DNA from 2 places in the Planococcus sp. TJ-302 genome. Region 2 is predicted to be linked to the other one. Evidence: riboswitches for the same ligand, from Rfam matches in the RefSeq annotation. Region 2 holds a riboswitch; the other holds the start of a gene.

Region 1 (6,925 bases), 530 kb from region 2:
GTTGCGAAACGCATGAGGCTCCTGGTTCCAGCGTTTTGCTAACTGGGTTATCCCTTTGCCGATCCAGCGCACCGGATGCGGCCACTTTGGAGGATCACCCACAAGCCGATCAATCATCATCCCAAGCGCAATCGCGGAAAGATGGCCGATCATTGCATTTTCGCCTTTCTGTATAACGCGATCGCTTCAATCGTGCATTGGTATACACCCGATCCAATCAACCCGCCAAGCTCTGTAATCGGGCCGGCGTAAGGAAGGATCGCTCCTTGCTGAGTCGCTGCCACCAGACAGCTGTCTGTCGAGGTTCCAGTCGCAATCGTTCCTGTCAGCGGATCTTTGACGCCTTCTTGGTGCAGCGCTTTTGTTTTTGCTTCAGTAGCCGTAATCATAGCTTGGATGAAGGCTTCATCCGACAAAGCACCATTGACCAAAATCCAGGTGTTGATCGTTCCGACTCCCAATGGCCGCTCGATCGCTTTTGATACATCCACTGCATTGCCGACGCCAGCTGTCACCGCAATGACGACAGAACCGAACGAAGAGGGAAATTCTTTGATGATGACATGCTCCGTCTTTATAGCGGTCATCATGCCGACAGTATCGGTCGGTTTAAAGCCCCGCTCTTCGATAAAGCGGGTCATCTCGCTTAAGCTGTCATCGATGTTGTAATCCATGTCCACATGGCGGTTAATAAAGGTTCGGTACCAGCCTGCTCCTGCGTTGATGACTGCGGAAGATACGGTTTTCAATGGCACATCGCTTTCGTATAGCACCATGTCCGCTGAAACTGAAAAGTCCTTCACCCGGATAACCGATGCCGCTCGCGGCCGTTCCACTCCCGGAAGCAGTGTAATCTGGGGTTTTGGCAATTCCGGGTGGGGATGGTTACTGACCCTAGCTTGATAAACCCTCTCGATGTCTTGTTCCCGCACCACTTCATGGGGCTCACCGATGCGCATTACATGCCCCTTGTCGAGAAGCAATAATTGATCGCAATACATGGAAGCGAGGTTGATATCGTGAAAAATGGAGATTATTGTTAAGTCTTTTTCAATTGCTTGCCGTTTGATCGTATCCAGCAATTCCCGCTGATGATTAATATCCAGATGATTGGTCGGTTCATCCAATAATAGGATTTTGGCATTCTGTGCAAGCGCTTGGGCGACGAACACCCGCTGCTGTTCTCCGCCGGACAACTGGTCAATCGGTGTATTTTCATAATGTTGGATATCCATCAATCGCAGCGCCTCCGCAACCGCCGCTTCGTCTTCATGAGACCAGGATGCAAACCAGCCGCTTTGATGCGGATACCTGCCGAGCGACACGGTTTCCCGGACAGTATGGGCAAATGCGTGGGCATGCAGCTGCGGCAGAACGGCCATTTTCTTCGCCAATTCTTTCGCCCCGAATTCGCTGATAGCACGCCCTTCAATTTCAACCGCTCCACTTTTGGCCGGCAGAACGCCGCTGATCAATTTCATCATGGTGGATTTTCCGCTTCCGTTCGGACCCAAAATACCCAGCATCTTTCCTTTCGGCACTTCAAAAGAAACTCCTTTAACAATGGTCTTATCTCCATAGCCGCCGGTAAGTTCCGTTATTTTCAGCATGTTAAGCCCCTCCTTTGCGCTGCCGGAAAAAGATGAAGGCAAAGACCGGCGCGCCAATAAATGCAGTAATTACGCCAATTGGCAGTTCTGTAGGGGAAATGATCGTCCGCGATACAAGGTCACAGACGATGAGCAACGCTGCTCCATTGATAAAAGACAGCGGCAGCACATGGCGATGGTCCGAGCCCCAGACGAGACGCACCATATGCGGTACGACGAGGCCGACAAAACCGATGGTGCCGGATACAGCGACAGCTGCCCCAGTCAGCACCGAACCGCTGATCAAAATCATCATCTTGCGTTTTTTCACGTCTACTCCTAGATGCTGCGCCCTTTCTTCGCCGAACAGCATGGCATTTAACTCCCGGCGGTTGAGCCACAGGATAAAAGAACCGATTAAGATGAAAGGCAAAGCCATCTGGACAAAAGGCCAGCCGCGCATCGAAACACTGCCAAGGAGCCAGCCGATAATCTGGCGCAGCTCTTCACCGGTCAAGGCGATCATCAGCGAGATGATCGAACCGAGAAAAGAACTGAAGATGATGCCGGTCAAAATAACAGTTTCCATTTTCATTGCCTTGTCCACCAGCTTCGCAAACGCCATCACGGCGAGCATCGTCACTAGCGCTCCTAACATGCTCATGACAGGCAATGTGTAAATACCGAGAAAAGGGATGGAAATGCCGAAAAAGAGCGTCATCACGGCGCCGACTGAGGCACCGGAAGACACTCCTAACGTGTAAGGATCAGCCAATGGGTTTTTGAGAAGCCCTTGGAATGCTGCGCCTGCAATTGCTAACGCAGCGCCCACAAGACCTGCCAGCACCACACGGGGCATGCGAATATTCCATAATATATTGGCTGCTGCTTCATCCGATGCCGGATTCCAAATGACAACCGGCGAGATGGAAACCGTCCCGACCGTTACACCCAACACCACGGCGCCTCCCAAAAGAAAAAGAGAGACGTAATAGGCAATAATTTTTTTACTCACTGAAAACCTCTGGATAAACCGTTTTTGCCAATTCCATCAAACCTGCCGTCAATCGCGGGCCTGAACGGGTTACTTGGTCTGAATCCACGTTATACACTTCATCTTCTTTCACTGCGGCCACTTCGGCAAAGCCGCTGCGTGCTTTGATTTTTTCTACAGCATCAGGCACATAAGCACCTTCTGTTGAGATGATCACTTCGGGATTCGCATCCACAATCGCTTCAGGATCCATGCTGACCCACCCTTCCTGATCGGCAGCGATGTTTTCAGCATTGATGATCGTCAGCATTTCGTCGATGAACGTACCGCTGCCCGTTGTGTAGATATCCGGTGTGCTTCCGACTTCGACAAATACGGATTTCGGTTCTTCGACCGCGCTTGCCTGTTCTTTTACTTCCGCTACTTGTGCTTCCATGTCTGACACCAGTGTTTTTGCTTCTTCCGTTGTGCCTGTCGCCTGGCCAATTATCAAAATCGTTTCATATACTTCATCAAAACTGGCCGCTTCTTGCACCACATAAACTGGAATACCTGCGTCGCGGACTTGTTGAAGCCCCGCTTCGCCTACCGCGACTCCTGACTCATGCGCCAATACCACGTCCGGATTCAAGCTGATGATTTTTTCGACATTGAATTCCTGCCCGCCGATTTTCTCAACTTTTGCAGCTTCTTCCGGATAATTATCAAAATCAGACACGCCGACCATTTTGTCGCCAAGCCCAAGTTCATATGCAATTTCAGTATTTGAAGGAATCATCGAGATGATCGCCTTCGGCTCTTCTTCAATTACCACTTCTTCGCCAACTGCGTCCGTCAATGTCACCGGGAATTCAGCTTCTCCCGCTGCCGGTGTTTCTGCCGGCGCAGTCTCTTCCTGTGCCGGTGCTGCTTCTTCGCCGCAGCCTGCTAATAATAATGCCGCCAACCCTGTACTTAATCCAAATTGCCAAATCTTCTTCATCTGTGAAATCCTCCGTTTCTAATTCGAAAAGTTGATGCGCCTGTCCAGTCCTGTTGGGCAAGTTATGGCCAAATGAAATTTGGGCTATAACTTTGCGACGAAGCACGAAGTGCTGCAGGAGCATATTGTTTTAAGGCGAATCGCCGAAGCGGCGTTTTTTGCCGCATAAGCGAGGCGACTTAAGACCCCGAGGGACTAGGCGCTGAAGCTGGACACCATGAAAAGCGATAACGCTTATTCAACAATGAAAGGCTCCGGCGCATCCGCTTTCCGTTAAAAAATCCCCCGCAGAATCTGCGAGGGATTGAAAGGACGACATAAAAAAGCATGTACATCCAACCGGTCCTCGCAGGCTATGTGGGCGTTGTCATAAAGGCAGGTCTCCTGGCTTGTGATCATCGCTTGCTGCGCCTTCCCAAAGCTTGGCTTCAGTGGCATTGTTGCAGCTTGCTCTCACTTACAGTGGCGGGACCGCGCCGGAATCGAACCGGCTTCCCTTTTAACTCATGTTCTTAGACATAAGCACCTTTATGAATGAATATTCGATTGCCTTACACCAATAGTATACACGAAAATTTTTTCGTGTCGCTTACATTTTTTCCGGAGCTGAGACGCCGACAAGCTTCAAAGCATTGGCAATCGTCGTTTTCACTGCCGTAATGAGAGCCAATCTTGCACGCGTCATCTCTTCTTCAGAAGCATCAAGGACTTTATTGGCATTATAGAAGCTGTGGAAGTTTGCCGCCAGCTCATGGATATAAGTTGTAACGCGGTGCGGAGAACGCTGTTTTGCTGCATCTGCCACCACTTGCGGGAAATCGCCGATTTTCTTCAGAACATCAATTTCTTTTTCTGAAGACAAGAGGCTCAAATTGTCAGTTGATGCGATAAAACCTTGTTCTTCTGCTTGGCGCAGGATCGAGTTGATGCGCGCGTGCGCGTATTGTGAATAATAAACCGGGTTTTCATTGGATTGCGAAACAGCTAGATCCAAGTCGAAATCCATATGCGAATCGCCTGAGCGCATCGCGAAGAAATAACGGACCGCATCCAAACCGACCAATTCCACCAATTCACGCATGGTAACCGCTTTGCCTGTACGTTTGCTCATCTTCATTTTTTCGCCGTCTTTGTACAACTGCACCATTTGGATGATGCTGACTTCAAGCGTGTCGCGGTCGTAGCCCAATGCTTCAATCGCCGCTTTCATGCGCGGGATATAGCCATGGTGATCCGCTCCCCAGATGTTGATAAGCTTGTCGAAGCCGCGAGACAATTTGTCCTCGTGGTAAGCGACATCCGGCATTAAATACGTGAACGAGCCGTCGTTCTTGATCAATACACGGTCTTTGTCATCGCCGAATGTTGTCGAACGGAACCAAGTTGCCCCGCCTTCTTCAAAGATGTGGCCATTGGCGCGCAGCTTGTCCAAAGCGATTTCAATTTCTCCTTTTTCATACAATGAAGTTTCCGAGAACCAGACGTCGAACTCGACGCGGAAATCAGCCAAATCTTTCTGCAGTTTCGCAAGTTCCACTTTTAAGCCGTGCTGGCGGAACGCTTCAAAACGGTCTTCTTTCGACATCGAGACGAATTTATCGCCATGTTCTTTGACCAATACTTGCGCAATGTCTTTGATATCTTGGCCGCGGTAGCCGTCTTCCGGCATGTTCAACTCTTGGCCAAGCGCTTCAAAATAACGCGCTTCAATCGACCACGCCAAATTGTTTATCTGATTGCCCGCATCGTTTATGTAATATTCGCGTGATACATCATAGCCGGCCATATCCAAAACGTTGCATAACGAATCGCCGACTGAAGAACCGCGTGCGTGCCCTAAATGGAGATCGCCTGTCGGATTCGCCGAAACAAATTCCACTTGAATGCGTTCGCCGCCGCCTGACGTGCTGCGCCCGTAATCTTCTTTCTGCTCAAGGACTAATTTTACAACGTCCTGCAAATAATCTTTTTTGATTGTGATGTTGATGAATCCAGGGCCAGCGATTTCGATTTTCTCAATGTTCGCCGCTTCTTTGTCGACGTTTTCGACAATCGCTTCGGCAATGATGCGCGGCGCTTTTTTAGCGACGCGCGCCAATTGCATCGCAATATTCGTCGCATAGTCGCCGTTCGCCTTATCTTTTGGTGATTCGAGGAAAACATCCACTGGTTCTGCCGTCAATTCGGCTTTTTGAACTGCCTCATTGATTGCTTGTTTGATTGCGTGCTGCACTTTTTCTACTGCATTCATTGTTTGCCCTCCGTAAATTGAATTTCCATTTCGTATTCGCCGACATGGGAAGAACCCATCGCCAAATCGTAGCGGACTTTAAAATGTGCGTCGCTGGCTGAAAGTTCATGCGCTTTCGTCGTCAGCATGAACGAGCCGTGTTCGTTCGTTAAATTGCCAATCTGTTCTGTATGCAATAAAAACGGCAGCCGCATCTGCAGGCAGCCGCTTCTCATAATCACGGCATCATGTTCCCCGATTTTCACTGTGGTCTTGATGTCCAGTTCATCCTGCCGTTCCTCGTACTGCAAGTACCGCCGGTCATTCTTCACCGTCATCGTTCCCTCAGACCACATTTCTATCGTCTGTTCTTCCACGTCCGGCTGGCGGATTATGGTCGTCAGTTTGATTTTAACCAGTTTTCTCATGCCGCCCCGCCTCCTTTAAGTAATAGCCTTTCCATTATAGCTCGATTCCGCGCTTGTTTTCAATTAAGGCTTTGACGGAATATGCATAAAACACCCAAAAACGGGCCCAAATGCAAGAAACCACTCCGAAGAGTGGTTTCACATCCATCCAATAAAGCCTGCACTTGCATGGAATTACCTCTTATACGTCTTTACAAAAGAAGGGCGCGCGAAGATGTTCGGCCTTTTGTCGATGCCGTCCGCCGTTCCACGCTTTGCATGCGCCTGGCCGTAAGATTCCGACGCTTGCCAGTCTTTAAACGATTGTTCATCTTTCCACATCGTCAGAATGATGTATGTATCTGAGTTCAGCGGCTTTAATACGCGGATAGCTGCAAAGCCGGGCTCCCCTTCCACCTTGCCTGCCCGATTCTGGAAACGCGATTCGAAAATCTCGCGGCCTTCATCCGTCACTGGAATATTATTAAATACTGCAAAAAAGCCGTTGTTGATATCGCCGACCGCATTCAGCACTTCAAATGCTTCAAAGCCTTGAGGCGGCGTGCCTCCTTCACTTTCATAAAGCAACGTCGATTCCTCGCCGTCCACTAGGTAAATCAGCCGTGCATTCGGAGTCGCGGCGAGCATCGCTACACCTTGGTCTCTGTGCCCTGTCCATTTATATAATTCCATTGCCATGCACCTCTTTCAGTTCTTCATTTC
Region 2 (6,925 bases):
GGGAGGCGTTCTGGCGAATGCTCCACTTCTGGTCGAGCACGTGGCGCGAGCGGCGGTAATACTCGTAGGTGCGGTGGTCGAGATCCGGCGCCGTCACTTTGAATTTGAAATTTTTCTTTTCTTCGGCGTATTCCACAGCATAAAGCGGATCGATGCCATCGGTCGAGCCGCCGATTTTCGCGGTCGACGAATTCGGCGCAACCGCCATCATCCAGCCGTTGCGGACGCCATTTTGGGTAATGTCGCTTTGCAGTCGATTCCACCGGTCACTGCTGTAATATTTGCGTTCGAAATACTCCCCCGTCTGCCATTCCGAGCCTTTAAATTCGCGGTACGCGCCTTTTTCCTTGGCGAGCTCCATGGAAGAGCGGATGGTGTGGTAGGCGATTTCTTCGTATAGTTTATCCGCAAACGCGACGGCTTCTTCTGTTTCCCAGTGGATGCCTTCGAGCGCCAAGAGGTGATGCCATCCGAAAGTTCCGCTTCCTACCGCGCGATATTTCTTGTTCGTCGCCTCGGCCTGTCCGACGGAAATTGTGTTCAAGTCGATAACGTTGTCGAGCATGCGCATCTGGATCGGAATCAGCCTCTCCAGCACTTCCGCCTTCACCGCGCGCGGCAAATTGATCGACGACAAATTGCAGACGACGAAGTCGCCCGGCTTCCGGATCATCACAAGATTGCCGTCTTCATCGGTGTATTCTTTCGTAATCGTCGTCGCCGACATGTTTTGCGTGATTTCGCTGCACAAATTACTGCAGTAAATCGATGTGAGCCCCTTGCCGCGCAAATGCTTATTGGGATTCTGGCGGTTGACTTCGTCGCGGTAAAACATATACGGCGTGCCGGTTTCAAGCTGAGACACCATGATGCGCGCCATGATGTCCATTGCCCGGTACGTTTTCCGCGGCAATAACGGATGCGCTGCCGCTTTTTCGTATTTCGCGGAGAAATGCTTTACATCCGTCTCGTCGTAAAAGTCTTCCAGCCCGAGCGCATTCCCGGCTTCGTCTTGCCAGCCCATCGTTTGTTTCACTTGATGCGGGCAGAACGTATGCCATTCGCCGGTGCTGCGGCCCTGATCATCGGTTTCCTTCAGTTTTTCCATGAACAAATCCGGAATCGCGACACCGGTGAAAATATCATGCGCTTTCCGGCGCTCGTCGCCGTTATTCGTCTTCAGATCCAAAAAGCCGTTCATGATGTCTTTGTGGAACACATCCAGATAAATCGCTACTGCTCCTTGGCGTTGGCCCAGCTGGTCGACGCTTACTGCGGTGTCGTTGACGAGCCGGATCCACGGAATGACGCCGGACGAATTGCCTTTGAATTTTTTTATATCGGACCCCATTGCCCGCACCTTGCCGTAATAAACGCCGATGCCGCCTCCATCCTTGCTGAGGCGAGCGATGTCCCAGTTGTTCAGGTAAATGCCGTCGAGTGAATCATCGACCGTATCGATAAAGCACGACGACAGCTGGCCAAAGCTCTTGCCGGCATTCGACAGCGTCGGTGTCGCTACGGTCATATACAGGTTGCTCATCGCCCAATACGCTTCTTTCACCAATCCCAGGCGTTTTTCTTGCGGTTCGTTCTGCATCAGCGCCATGGCGATGACCATAAAACGTTCCTGCGGCAGCTCAAACACTGCGCCTTCGTAATCCTTCGCCAAATAACGGTCCGCCAGCAGGAACAAGCCGATATACGTGAACAGCAGGTCCCGCTCCGCATCGATTTCGTTGCCGAGCGCGCTGATTTCCTCTTGCGCATAGCTTTCCAGCAAATCGCCGGAATAAATGCCGATTTCCGTCAGATGGCGAATCAAGCCATAAAAATCGCCGTATTTCGAAGACGCGTCGTAGGTTCGGCTGGCAGCGGCCGCTTCGTATAAGTCATTCAGGTATAAGTGCGCCGCTACGAAGGTCCAATCCGGTTCCTCCATTGAGATACGGTCCAATGCATAGCCGATTGCCTGCTCTTTTCTCGCCTTCGCAGTGCCCAATGCAGGGAGTTTGCCGGCAAGCTCACCGGTCTGCAGCCCGAACTTCTCCTGTGCACGTTCCAGCGCCGCTAAAACGCCTTCCAATCCTGTATCCTCTACAATTTTCATATCAGCACAACTCCTTTGCAAATTCGTTGATTTTCATGCGCCGCTCTTTGCGTTCTTGGGCGCTCTGGAACAATTGCTTTTCGCTGTCGGTTTCCGGCACGACACCTTCGACCGGCGACGGCTTGCCGGTTTCGTCGACGGCGACCATTGTCAGGATCGCGGTTGTCGTCAAGGTTTTCGTCCGGTTTTCCACGCTCTGGCATTCGGCTTTGACATAGACTTCCATCGATGTCCGGCCAGTTGATACGACGACGCCTTCAAGCAACAAGATGTCGCCGACACGGGCAGACGACAGGAAGTTGACGGTATCGATAGATGCGGTCACGACGGCTTTGCCGCTGTGTCTCATCGCTGCAATCGCCGCGATTTCGTCGATATAGCTGAGCACCGCGCCGCCGAAAATCGTACCCATGTGGTTTGTGTCGGGCGGCAGCACCAGTCTGGTCTGAATCGTCCTCGATATGTTTGCTGCAATGTGTTTCGCCATGTGGCATGCCTCCAAAATTCAATTTACCAAATAAAAAAACCCATCCTCTCAGGGAGAGGATGGGTTTGTAAACGCAGAATAATCTTCGGAACAGCAGAAAAAGCCGGCTGCACCGCGCAGAGTCTCTTCGTTATCCTTCCCAGCTCCCGGAGAAGATCTTAACTAATAACAATGGCAGGTCTCCTGGCTAGTGCGTCATCCTCCGCTATGTCCTTCCCGTCCGTTGGACAGTGGATTGCCATAGCTTTCGTCAGCACTTACAGTTGCGGGTACAGCTCCGGTTTTTCATCGGATTCCCTATTAAGCCTTTTCAGGCACCATTATTATTGGTGTTACTATATATGGTGTTTAAATGTATACAATACACTAAATATCGTATTTTCACACTATAAACCACTTTCCTCTCTTTTACAAGCTCTGTTTCAAAAGCTGAATTCTAAGCTTCTCAACCTTCACGTTACATTATGGTTGATAAGAAAAAGCTGTCACAAGCTTGTTTAGATTGGCGGGTTCATTTTTCCAATCGGCACCTAAAACGTTCAACTCCTGGATACTTTTCTCCGAGGCTTGTCACGCTAAATCCGATGCTGTGGTAAAAGCCGACAGCTTCCCAATCGGTTTCGGCAACAATGGAGGTGGGATCCAGTTTTTCCTGAATTGCTTCGATCATCGCTTTGCCATAGCCTCTGCCTCTGGCGGACGGCAAAACAGCGATATGCCTGATTTCTAATTCTCCTGGTTGGATAAATGCGATGCCGACGCAGCCGACAACCCTGTCGCCGTCTGCAAATCCATAAAGCTGCATTGTTTGGGAAGCGATGTATTGATTGTATTCATCCGCAGCCCGTTCTGCGCTCGCCGCGTAAGACAGCAAGCGCACCACCTCTTCGCGGATCATATACGCCGTCACGTCTTCCATCTGGTCACCCCTGCTGTTCCATTGTGATGAAGACAGCGGAATCCGTACTGAACTTCCGAGCTTCCGTGAAGCCAAATTTCTTGTACAGATGAATCGCCCGCGCATTGAACTCCGCTACGGTCAACCGCAGGCGAAGCCCCGGATGCTCGCTTTGGATAGCGGATGCCGTGTAGCCGAAGAAACGATGCCCATTGCCTTGCCCCGTCAGTTCGGGATCCAAGCCGAGGCCGATATCGATGAACCCTTCCGGATAAGCGCTTTCCGCGATGCCTTTCGGAACTTGAGCGGGTCCTCCTGCACACAGAAAGCCGACTAATGTTCCGTCCGCGAAGACAGCTTCATATGAACCGTCCAAAAGTTCGCTGAGCGATTCTTCTGTCGTTTCGTTATTGTAGAAATCATACGGCTCTTCGTAATTCCACTGCAATATCATCATCGCGCTTGCTTTATCCATTTTCTGTTTTGTAAATTCCATCTAACTTCCCCGCCTCTAGCAGAATTCAGCCAGCCAGTTGGCTACGTCCTTTTCCATCTCTCGAGTAAACTGGTGGCCGGCCCCTTCCACAATCTTTTTATCCACATTTTCGTGCTCATGCGTTTCTTTCAAATACCGGTAATAGGCCGCGTGTCCTTCAAGCGGCACTGTCCGGTCCAGTTCTCCATTGATGAGCAGCACAGCTCCTTGGCCCGGACGCGCTTCCATGGGATCGAACCCTTTCAGCAGCGCTGCCATTTCCGGATCCATCGGAGAGCGGCCTTGGCGTTCGCGGAAAATCTGTTCCGTAAGTATGAATGCGCCGGATCCATTGATACTCGCGAAACCTGCAACACGCGGATGGCGCGCAAAAATACCGGCGGCGATAAAACCGCCCATCGAGTTGCCGACCAAGACGATTTCGGTTTCGGGCACACCGAGGACTTTCTGAAGCGCGCCGAATTCTTCAATGCTTTCCAAAATTGCTTTCCAGAAATAAGTTTGGACTGTTTCCATTTCAAAAGGATTTTTGACCGGTTTTCGGGAATCGTTGTAGACGATTTCTGGCACAACCACCCGGAAGCCTTGGCGTGATAATGTTTCCGCGTAGGCCCGGCAGCTCTCGACCTTTCCGCCCCAGCCGTGAAACAAAATCACTGTCTTCCACGGTTCTTCAGTTGGCTCTATTAAATGGTAAATAAGTTCGCCAGCCATCATTCTTTTCATCCCACTAGCCCCTTTTTGTACGCCTTTAACAGAAAACGCTTGGAATTGGTGCAGATGCCTTTTGAAGTTTGATTCTGTAAGATGAACTTGTTGAACTTCTCCAGATCTTGCGGCTCTTCCCCGAAATTCGGGATGATCGGTGTATGCTGCAGCAGAAACAGCAAGTCTTCCGGCTCCTGGTAATATTCAGCAGCATCATAACTGTAGCTTTTAATATCCGTAAACCCGGCATCGCTCAGTTCTTTTATGTATCGTTCCTTCAATGTTCCATCAGTTCGGCCGAAGGCTTGGCCACGGCCGAATGCCTGCTTCAAGTTTTCTTTGTCCCTTTCGCTCACTTGCTGGCTCAGGAATATACCTCCTGCTTTCAGCACTCGCGCTGCTTCAGCTGCATCATAAGGGCAGTGGCGGCTCGTGACCATGTCAAAAAAGCCAACAGGGAAGTGGAGGCTTTCCGCGGCCATCTTCAAAAAACGGACATTCTCGTAGTCTGCTTCTTCCAAATTGGCACGCGCGGTTTCCACCATCGCTTCAGACAAATCGATTCCGACGACAAAAGCACAAGATTCCGCCAGCTTCATCACATTTTCTCCTCCACCGCTTCCAATATCGAGAACGATGCTCCACGGTGTCGAATATTTGGCGGCCTCACTGTAAAAATCCCAGGCCACGCCTTCCAACTCGCTTTTTACCGCGCTGAAATCCCAACCGTTTGCTTTTCCGAGCTTCTCATAAAAATCCTGTTCATCCACTTCCGGTTTCCTCCTGTTCAACTGCCTTCCGACCCTTCCCTAGCAATTCCGCAGCCGTCACTACTTCCGCAAACTCCTCGTGCAGTGTTGCCAAAGTTAATGCGTGGACCGTTTCGGCATCGTAGCGGATACCGTCTGGGCCAACCAGCGCAAAAGCTGCTGTGGCATCAGACACCAAATATGTCCGGAAGCCCAAGTTGCCGCTCATCCGGGTTGTCGTCGATACACAATGGGGTGTCGTCAACCCTGCAATCACCACTGCATCGATCCTTTTGCTGCGCAAATAATCTTCCAGCCCTGTCCCGATGAACGCACTGTTCACCGTTTTCTCCATCACTGCTTCATCCTTTTTGGGCTGCAGCGCTTCGATCAGTTCAAAGCTGTCCTTTTCCGGATAGAACAGCGATTCCGGATCCGACGAACGGTGCTGGATGTGCACGACGCTGCCGCCTTCTTGCCTCCAATGGTGTAATAACTTTTCAATATTCTTTTCCGCATCCGGATTATTGCGCTCCCCCCATTTCGGATCTGCAAATGCTTTTTGCACATCCACGATCACCAACGCTGTATTATTAAAGTCCATATAGCCCCTCCTGAAATTGCCGTTTTCTATTGTTTCTTCTTCCATCGCCGAAATTCCTTTTTTATCCACCAACTCCGTCCTTACGGCAGCATAATAAAACCGCCAATCCTTGTTGAATTGGCGGTTCTCTCATTACTTATTCAGGATGTTGCGGATATCATCTTCGAACGTCTCCGGCTTGTCTTTCGGCGCGTAGCGCTTGACGATATTGCCTTCGCGGTCGATCAGGAATTTTGTGAAATTCCATTTGATGCCGCTGCTAAGAAAACCTTTCGTGTTGTCCGTCAGGTATTTGAACAGCGGATGCGCATCCGTGCCGTTGACCTTGATGATTTCGTGCATCGGGAACGTCACGCCATAAGTCATGCGGCACGACTGCTCCGCTTCTTCCGCTTCGCCCAGCTCCTGGCCGAACTGGCCGGAAGGGAAACCAAGGACCACGAGCCCTTCCTCGCTGTAATTCTTATACAATTGTTCTAAGCTGTCGAACTGGCCGCGCAAGCCGCATTTCGTCGCTGTGTTGACTATCAGCATCGCTTTGCCTTCGTATTCTTCGAGCTTGTGCGTTTCACCGCTTGCATCCGTCACTTCAATATCGTATATCCCCATGGTCGATCGCTCCTTCTATAAATCCATTTCGTTGAAAAATGCGTTCAATTCTTTCAAGTTTTTCATCAATGCGATGGCATTGACGTCTTCAAGGAAATTGCAGCTCACCAGTTTTTCGGCGACTGCCGCTTCTATCGGCTTGTTGTTATTTTTCGCTTTTTCAGTCAATGAAATGATGAAGGCGCGTTTGTCTTCTGTCGATTGCTCTTTCAGAAGCCAGCCGTTTTCAAGCATGCGGCTGATGGTCGGGTTGAGCGTGCCGAT

What was found. Region 2 has a riboswitch for cobalamin ahead of AC4EHB_RS10120 (acyl-CoA thioesterase). Riboswitches for the same ligand answer to the same signal wherever they lie in the genome.
Region 1: it holds a riboswitch for cobalamin, as region 2 does, so the genes downstream of both, AC4EHB_RS07630 (ABC transporter substrate-binding protein) here and AC4EHB_RS10120 (acyl-CoA thioesterase) in region 2, are expected to answer to the same signal.

What each region holds. Positions count from the first base shown of each region.
Region 1 covers NZ_JBZDOI010000001.1:1,558,243-1,565,167, forward strand. The annotation lists gene cbiB (adenosylcobinamide-phosphate synthase CbiB) at 1-153, opposite strand, end outside; gene AC4EHB_RS07620 (adenosylcobinamide amidohydrolase) at 150-1,610, opposite strand; gene AC4EHB_RS07625 (FecCD family ABC transporter permease) at 1,612-2,604, opposite strand; gene AC4EHB_RS07630 (ABC transporter substrate-binding protein) at 2,597-3,565, opposite strand; cobalamin riboswitch at 3,923-4,110, opposite strand; gene argS (arginine--tRNA ligase) at 4,155-5,816, opposite strand; gene AC4EHB_RS07640 (YwiB family protein) at 5,813-6,223, opposite strand; gene AC4EHB_RS07645 (antibiotic biosynthesis monooxygenase family protein) at 6,398-6,895, opposite strand.
Region 2 covers NZ_JBZDOI010000001.1:2,089,269-2,096,193, forward strand. The annotation lists gene AC4EHB_RS10115 (ribonucleoside-diphosphate reductase subunit alpha) at 1-2,110, opposite strand, end outside; gene AC4EHB_RS10120 (acyl-CoA thioesterase) at 2,112-2,597, opposite strand; cobalamin riboswitch at 2,754-2,934, opposite strand; gene AC4EHB_RS10125 (GNAT family N-acetyltransferase) at 3,109-3,516, opposite strand; gene AC4EHB_RS10130 (GNAT family N-acetyltransferase) at 3,521-3,991, opposite strand; gene AC4EHB_RS10135 (alpha/beta hydrolase) at 4,007-4,717, opposite strand; gene AC4EHB_RS10140 (class I SAM-dependent methyltransferase) at 4,714-5,469, opposite strand; gene AC4EHB_RS10145 (cysteine hydrolase family protein) at 5,462-6,052, opposite strand; gene AC4EHB_RS10150 (glutathione peroxidase) at 6,185-6,661, opposite strand; gene AC4EHB_RS10155 (MarR family winged helix-turn-helix transcriptional regulator) at 6,677-6,925, opposite strand, start outside.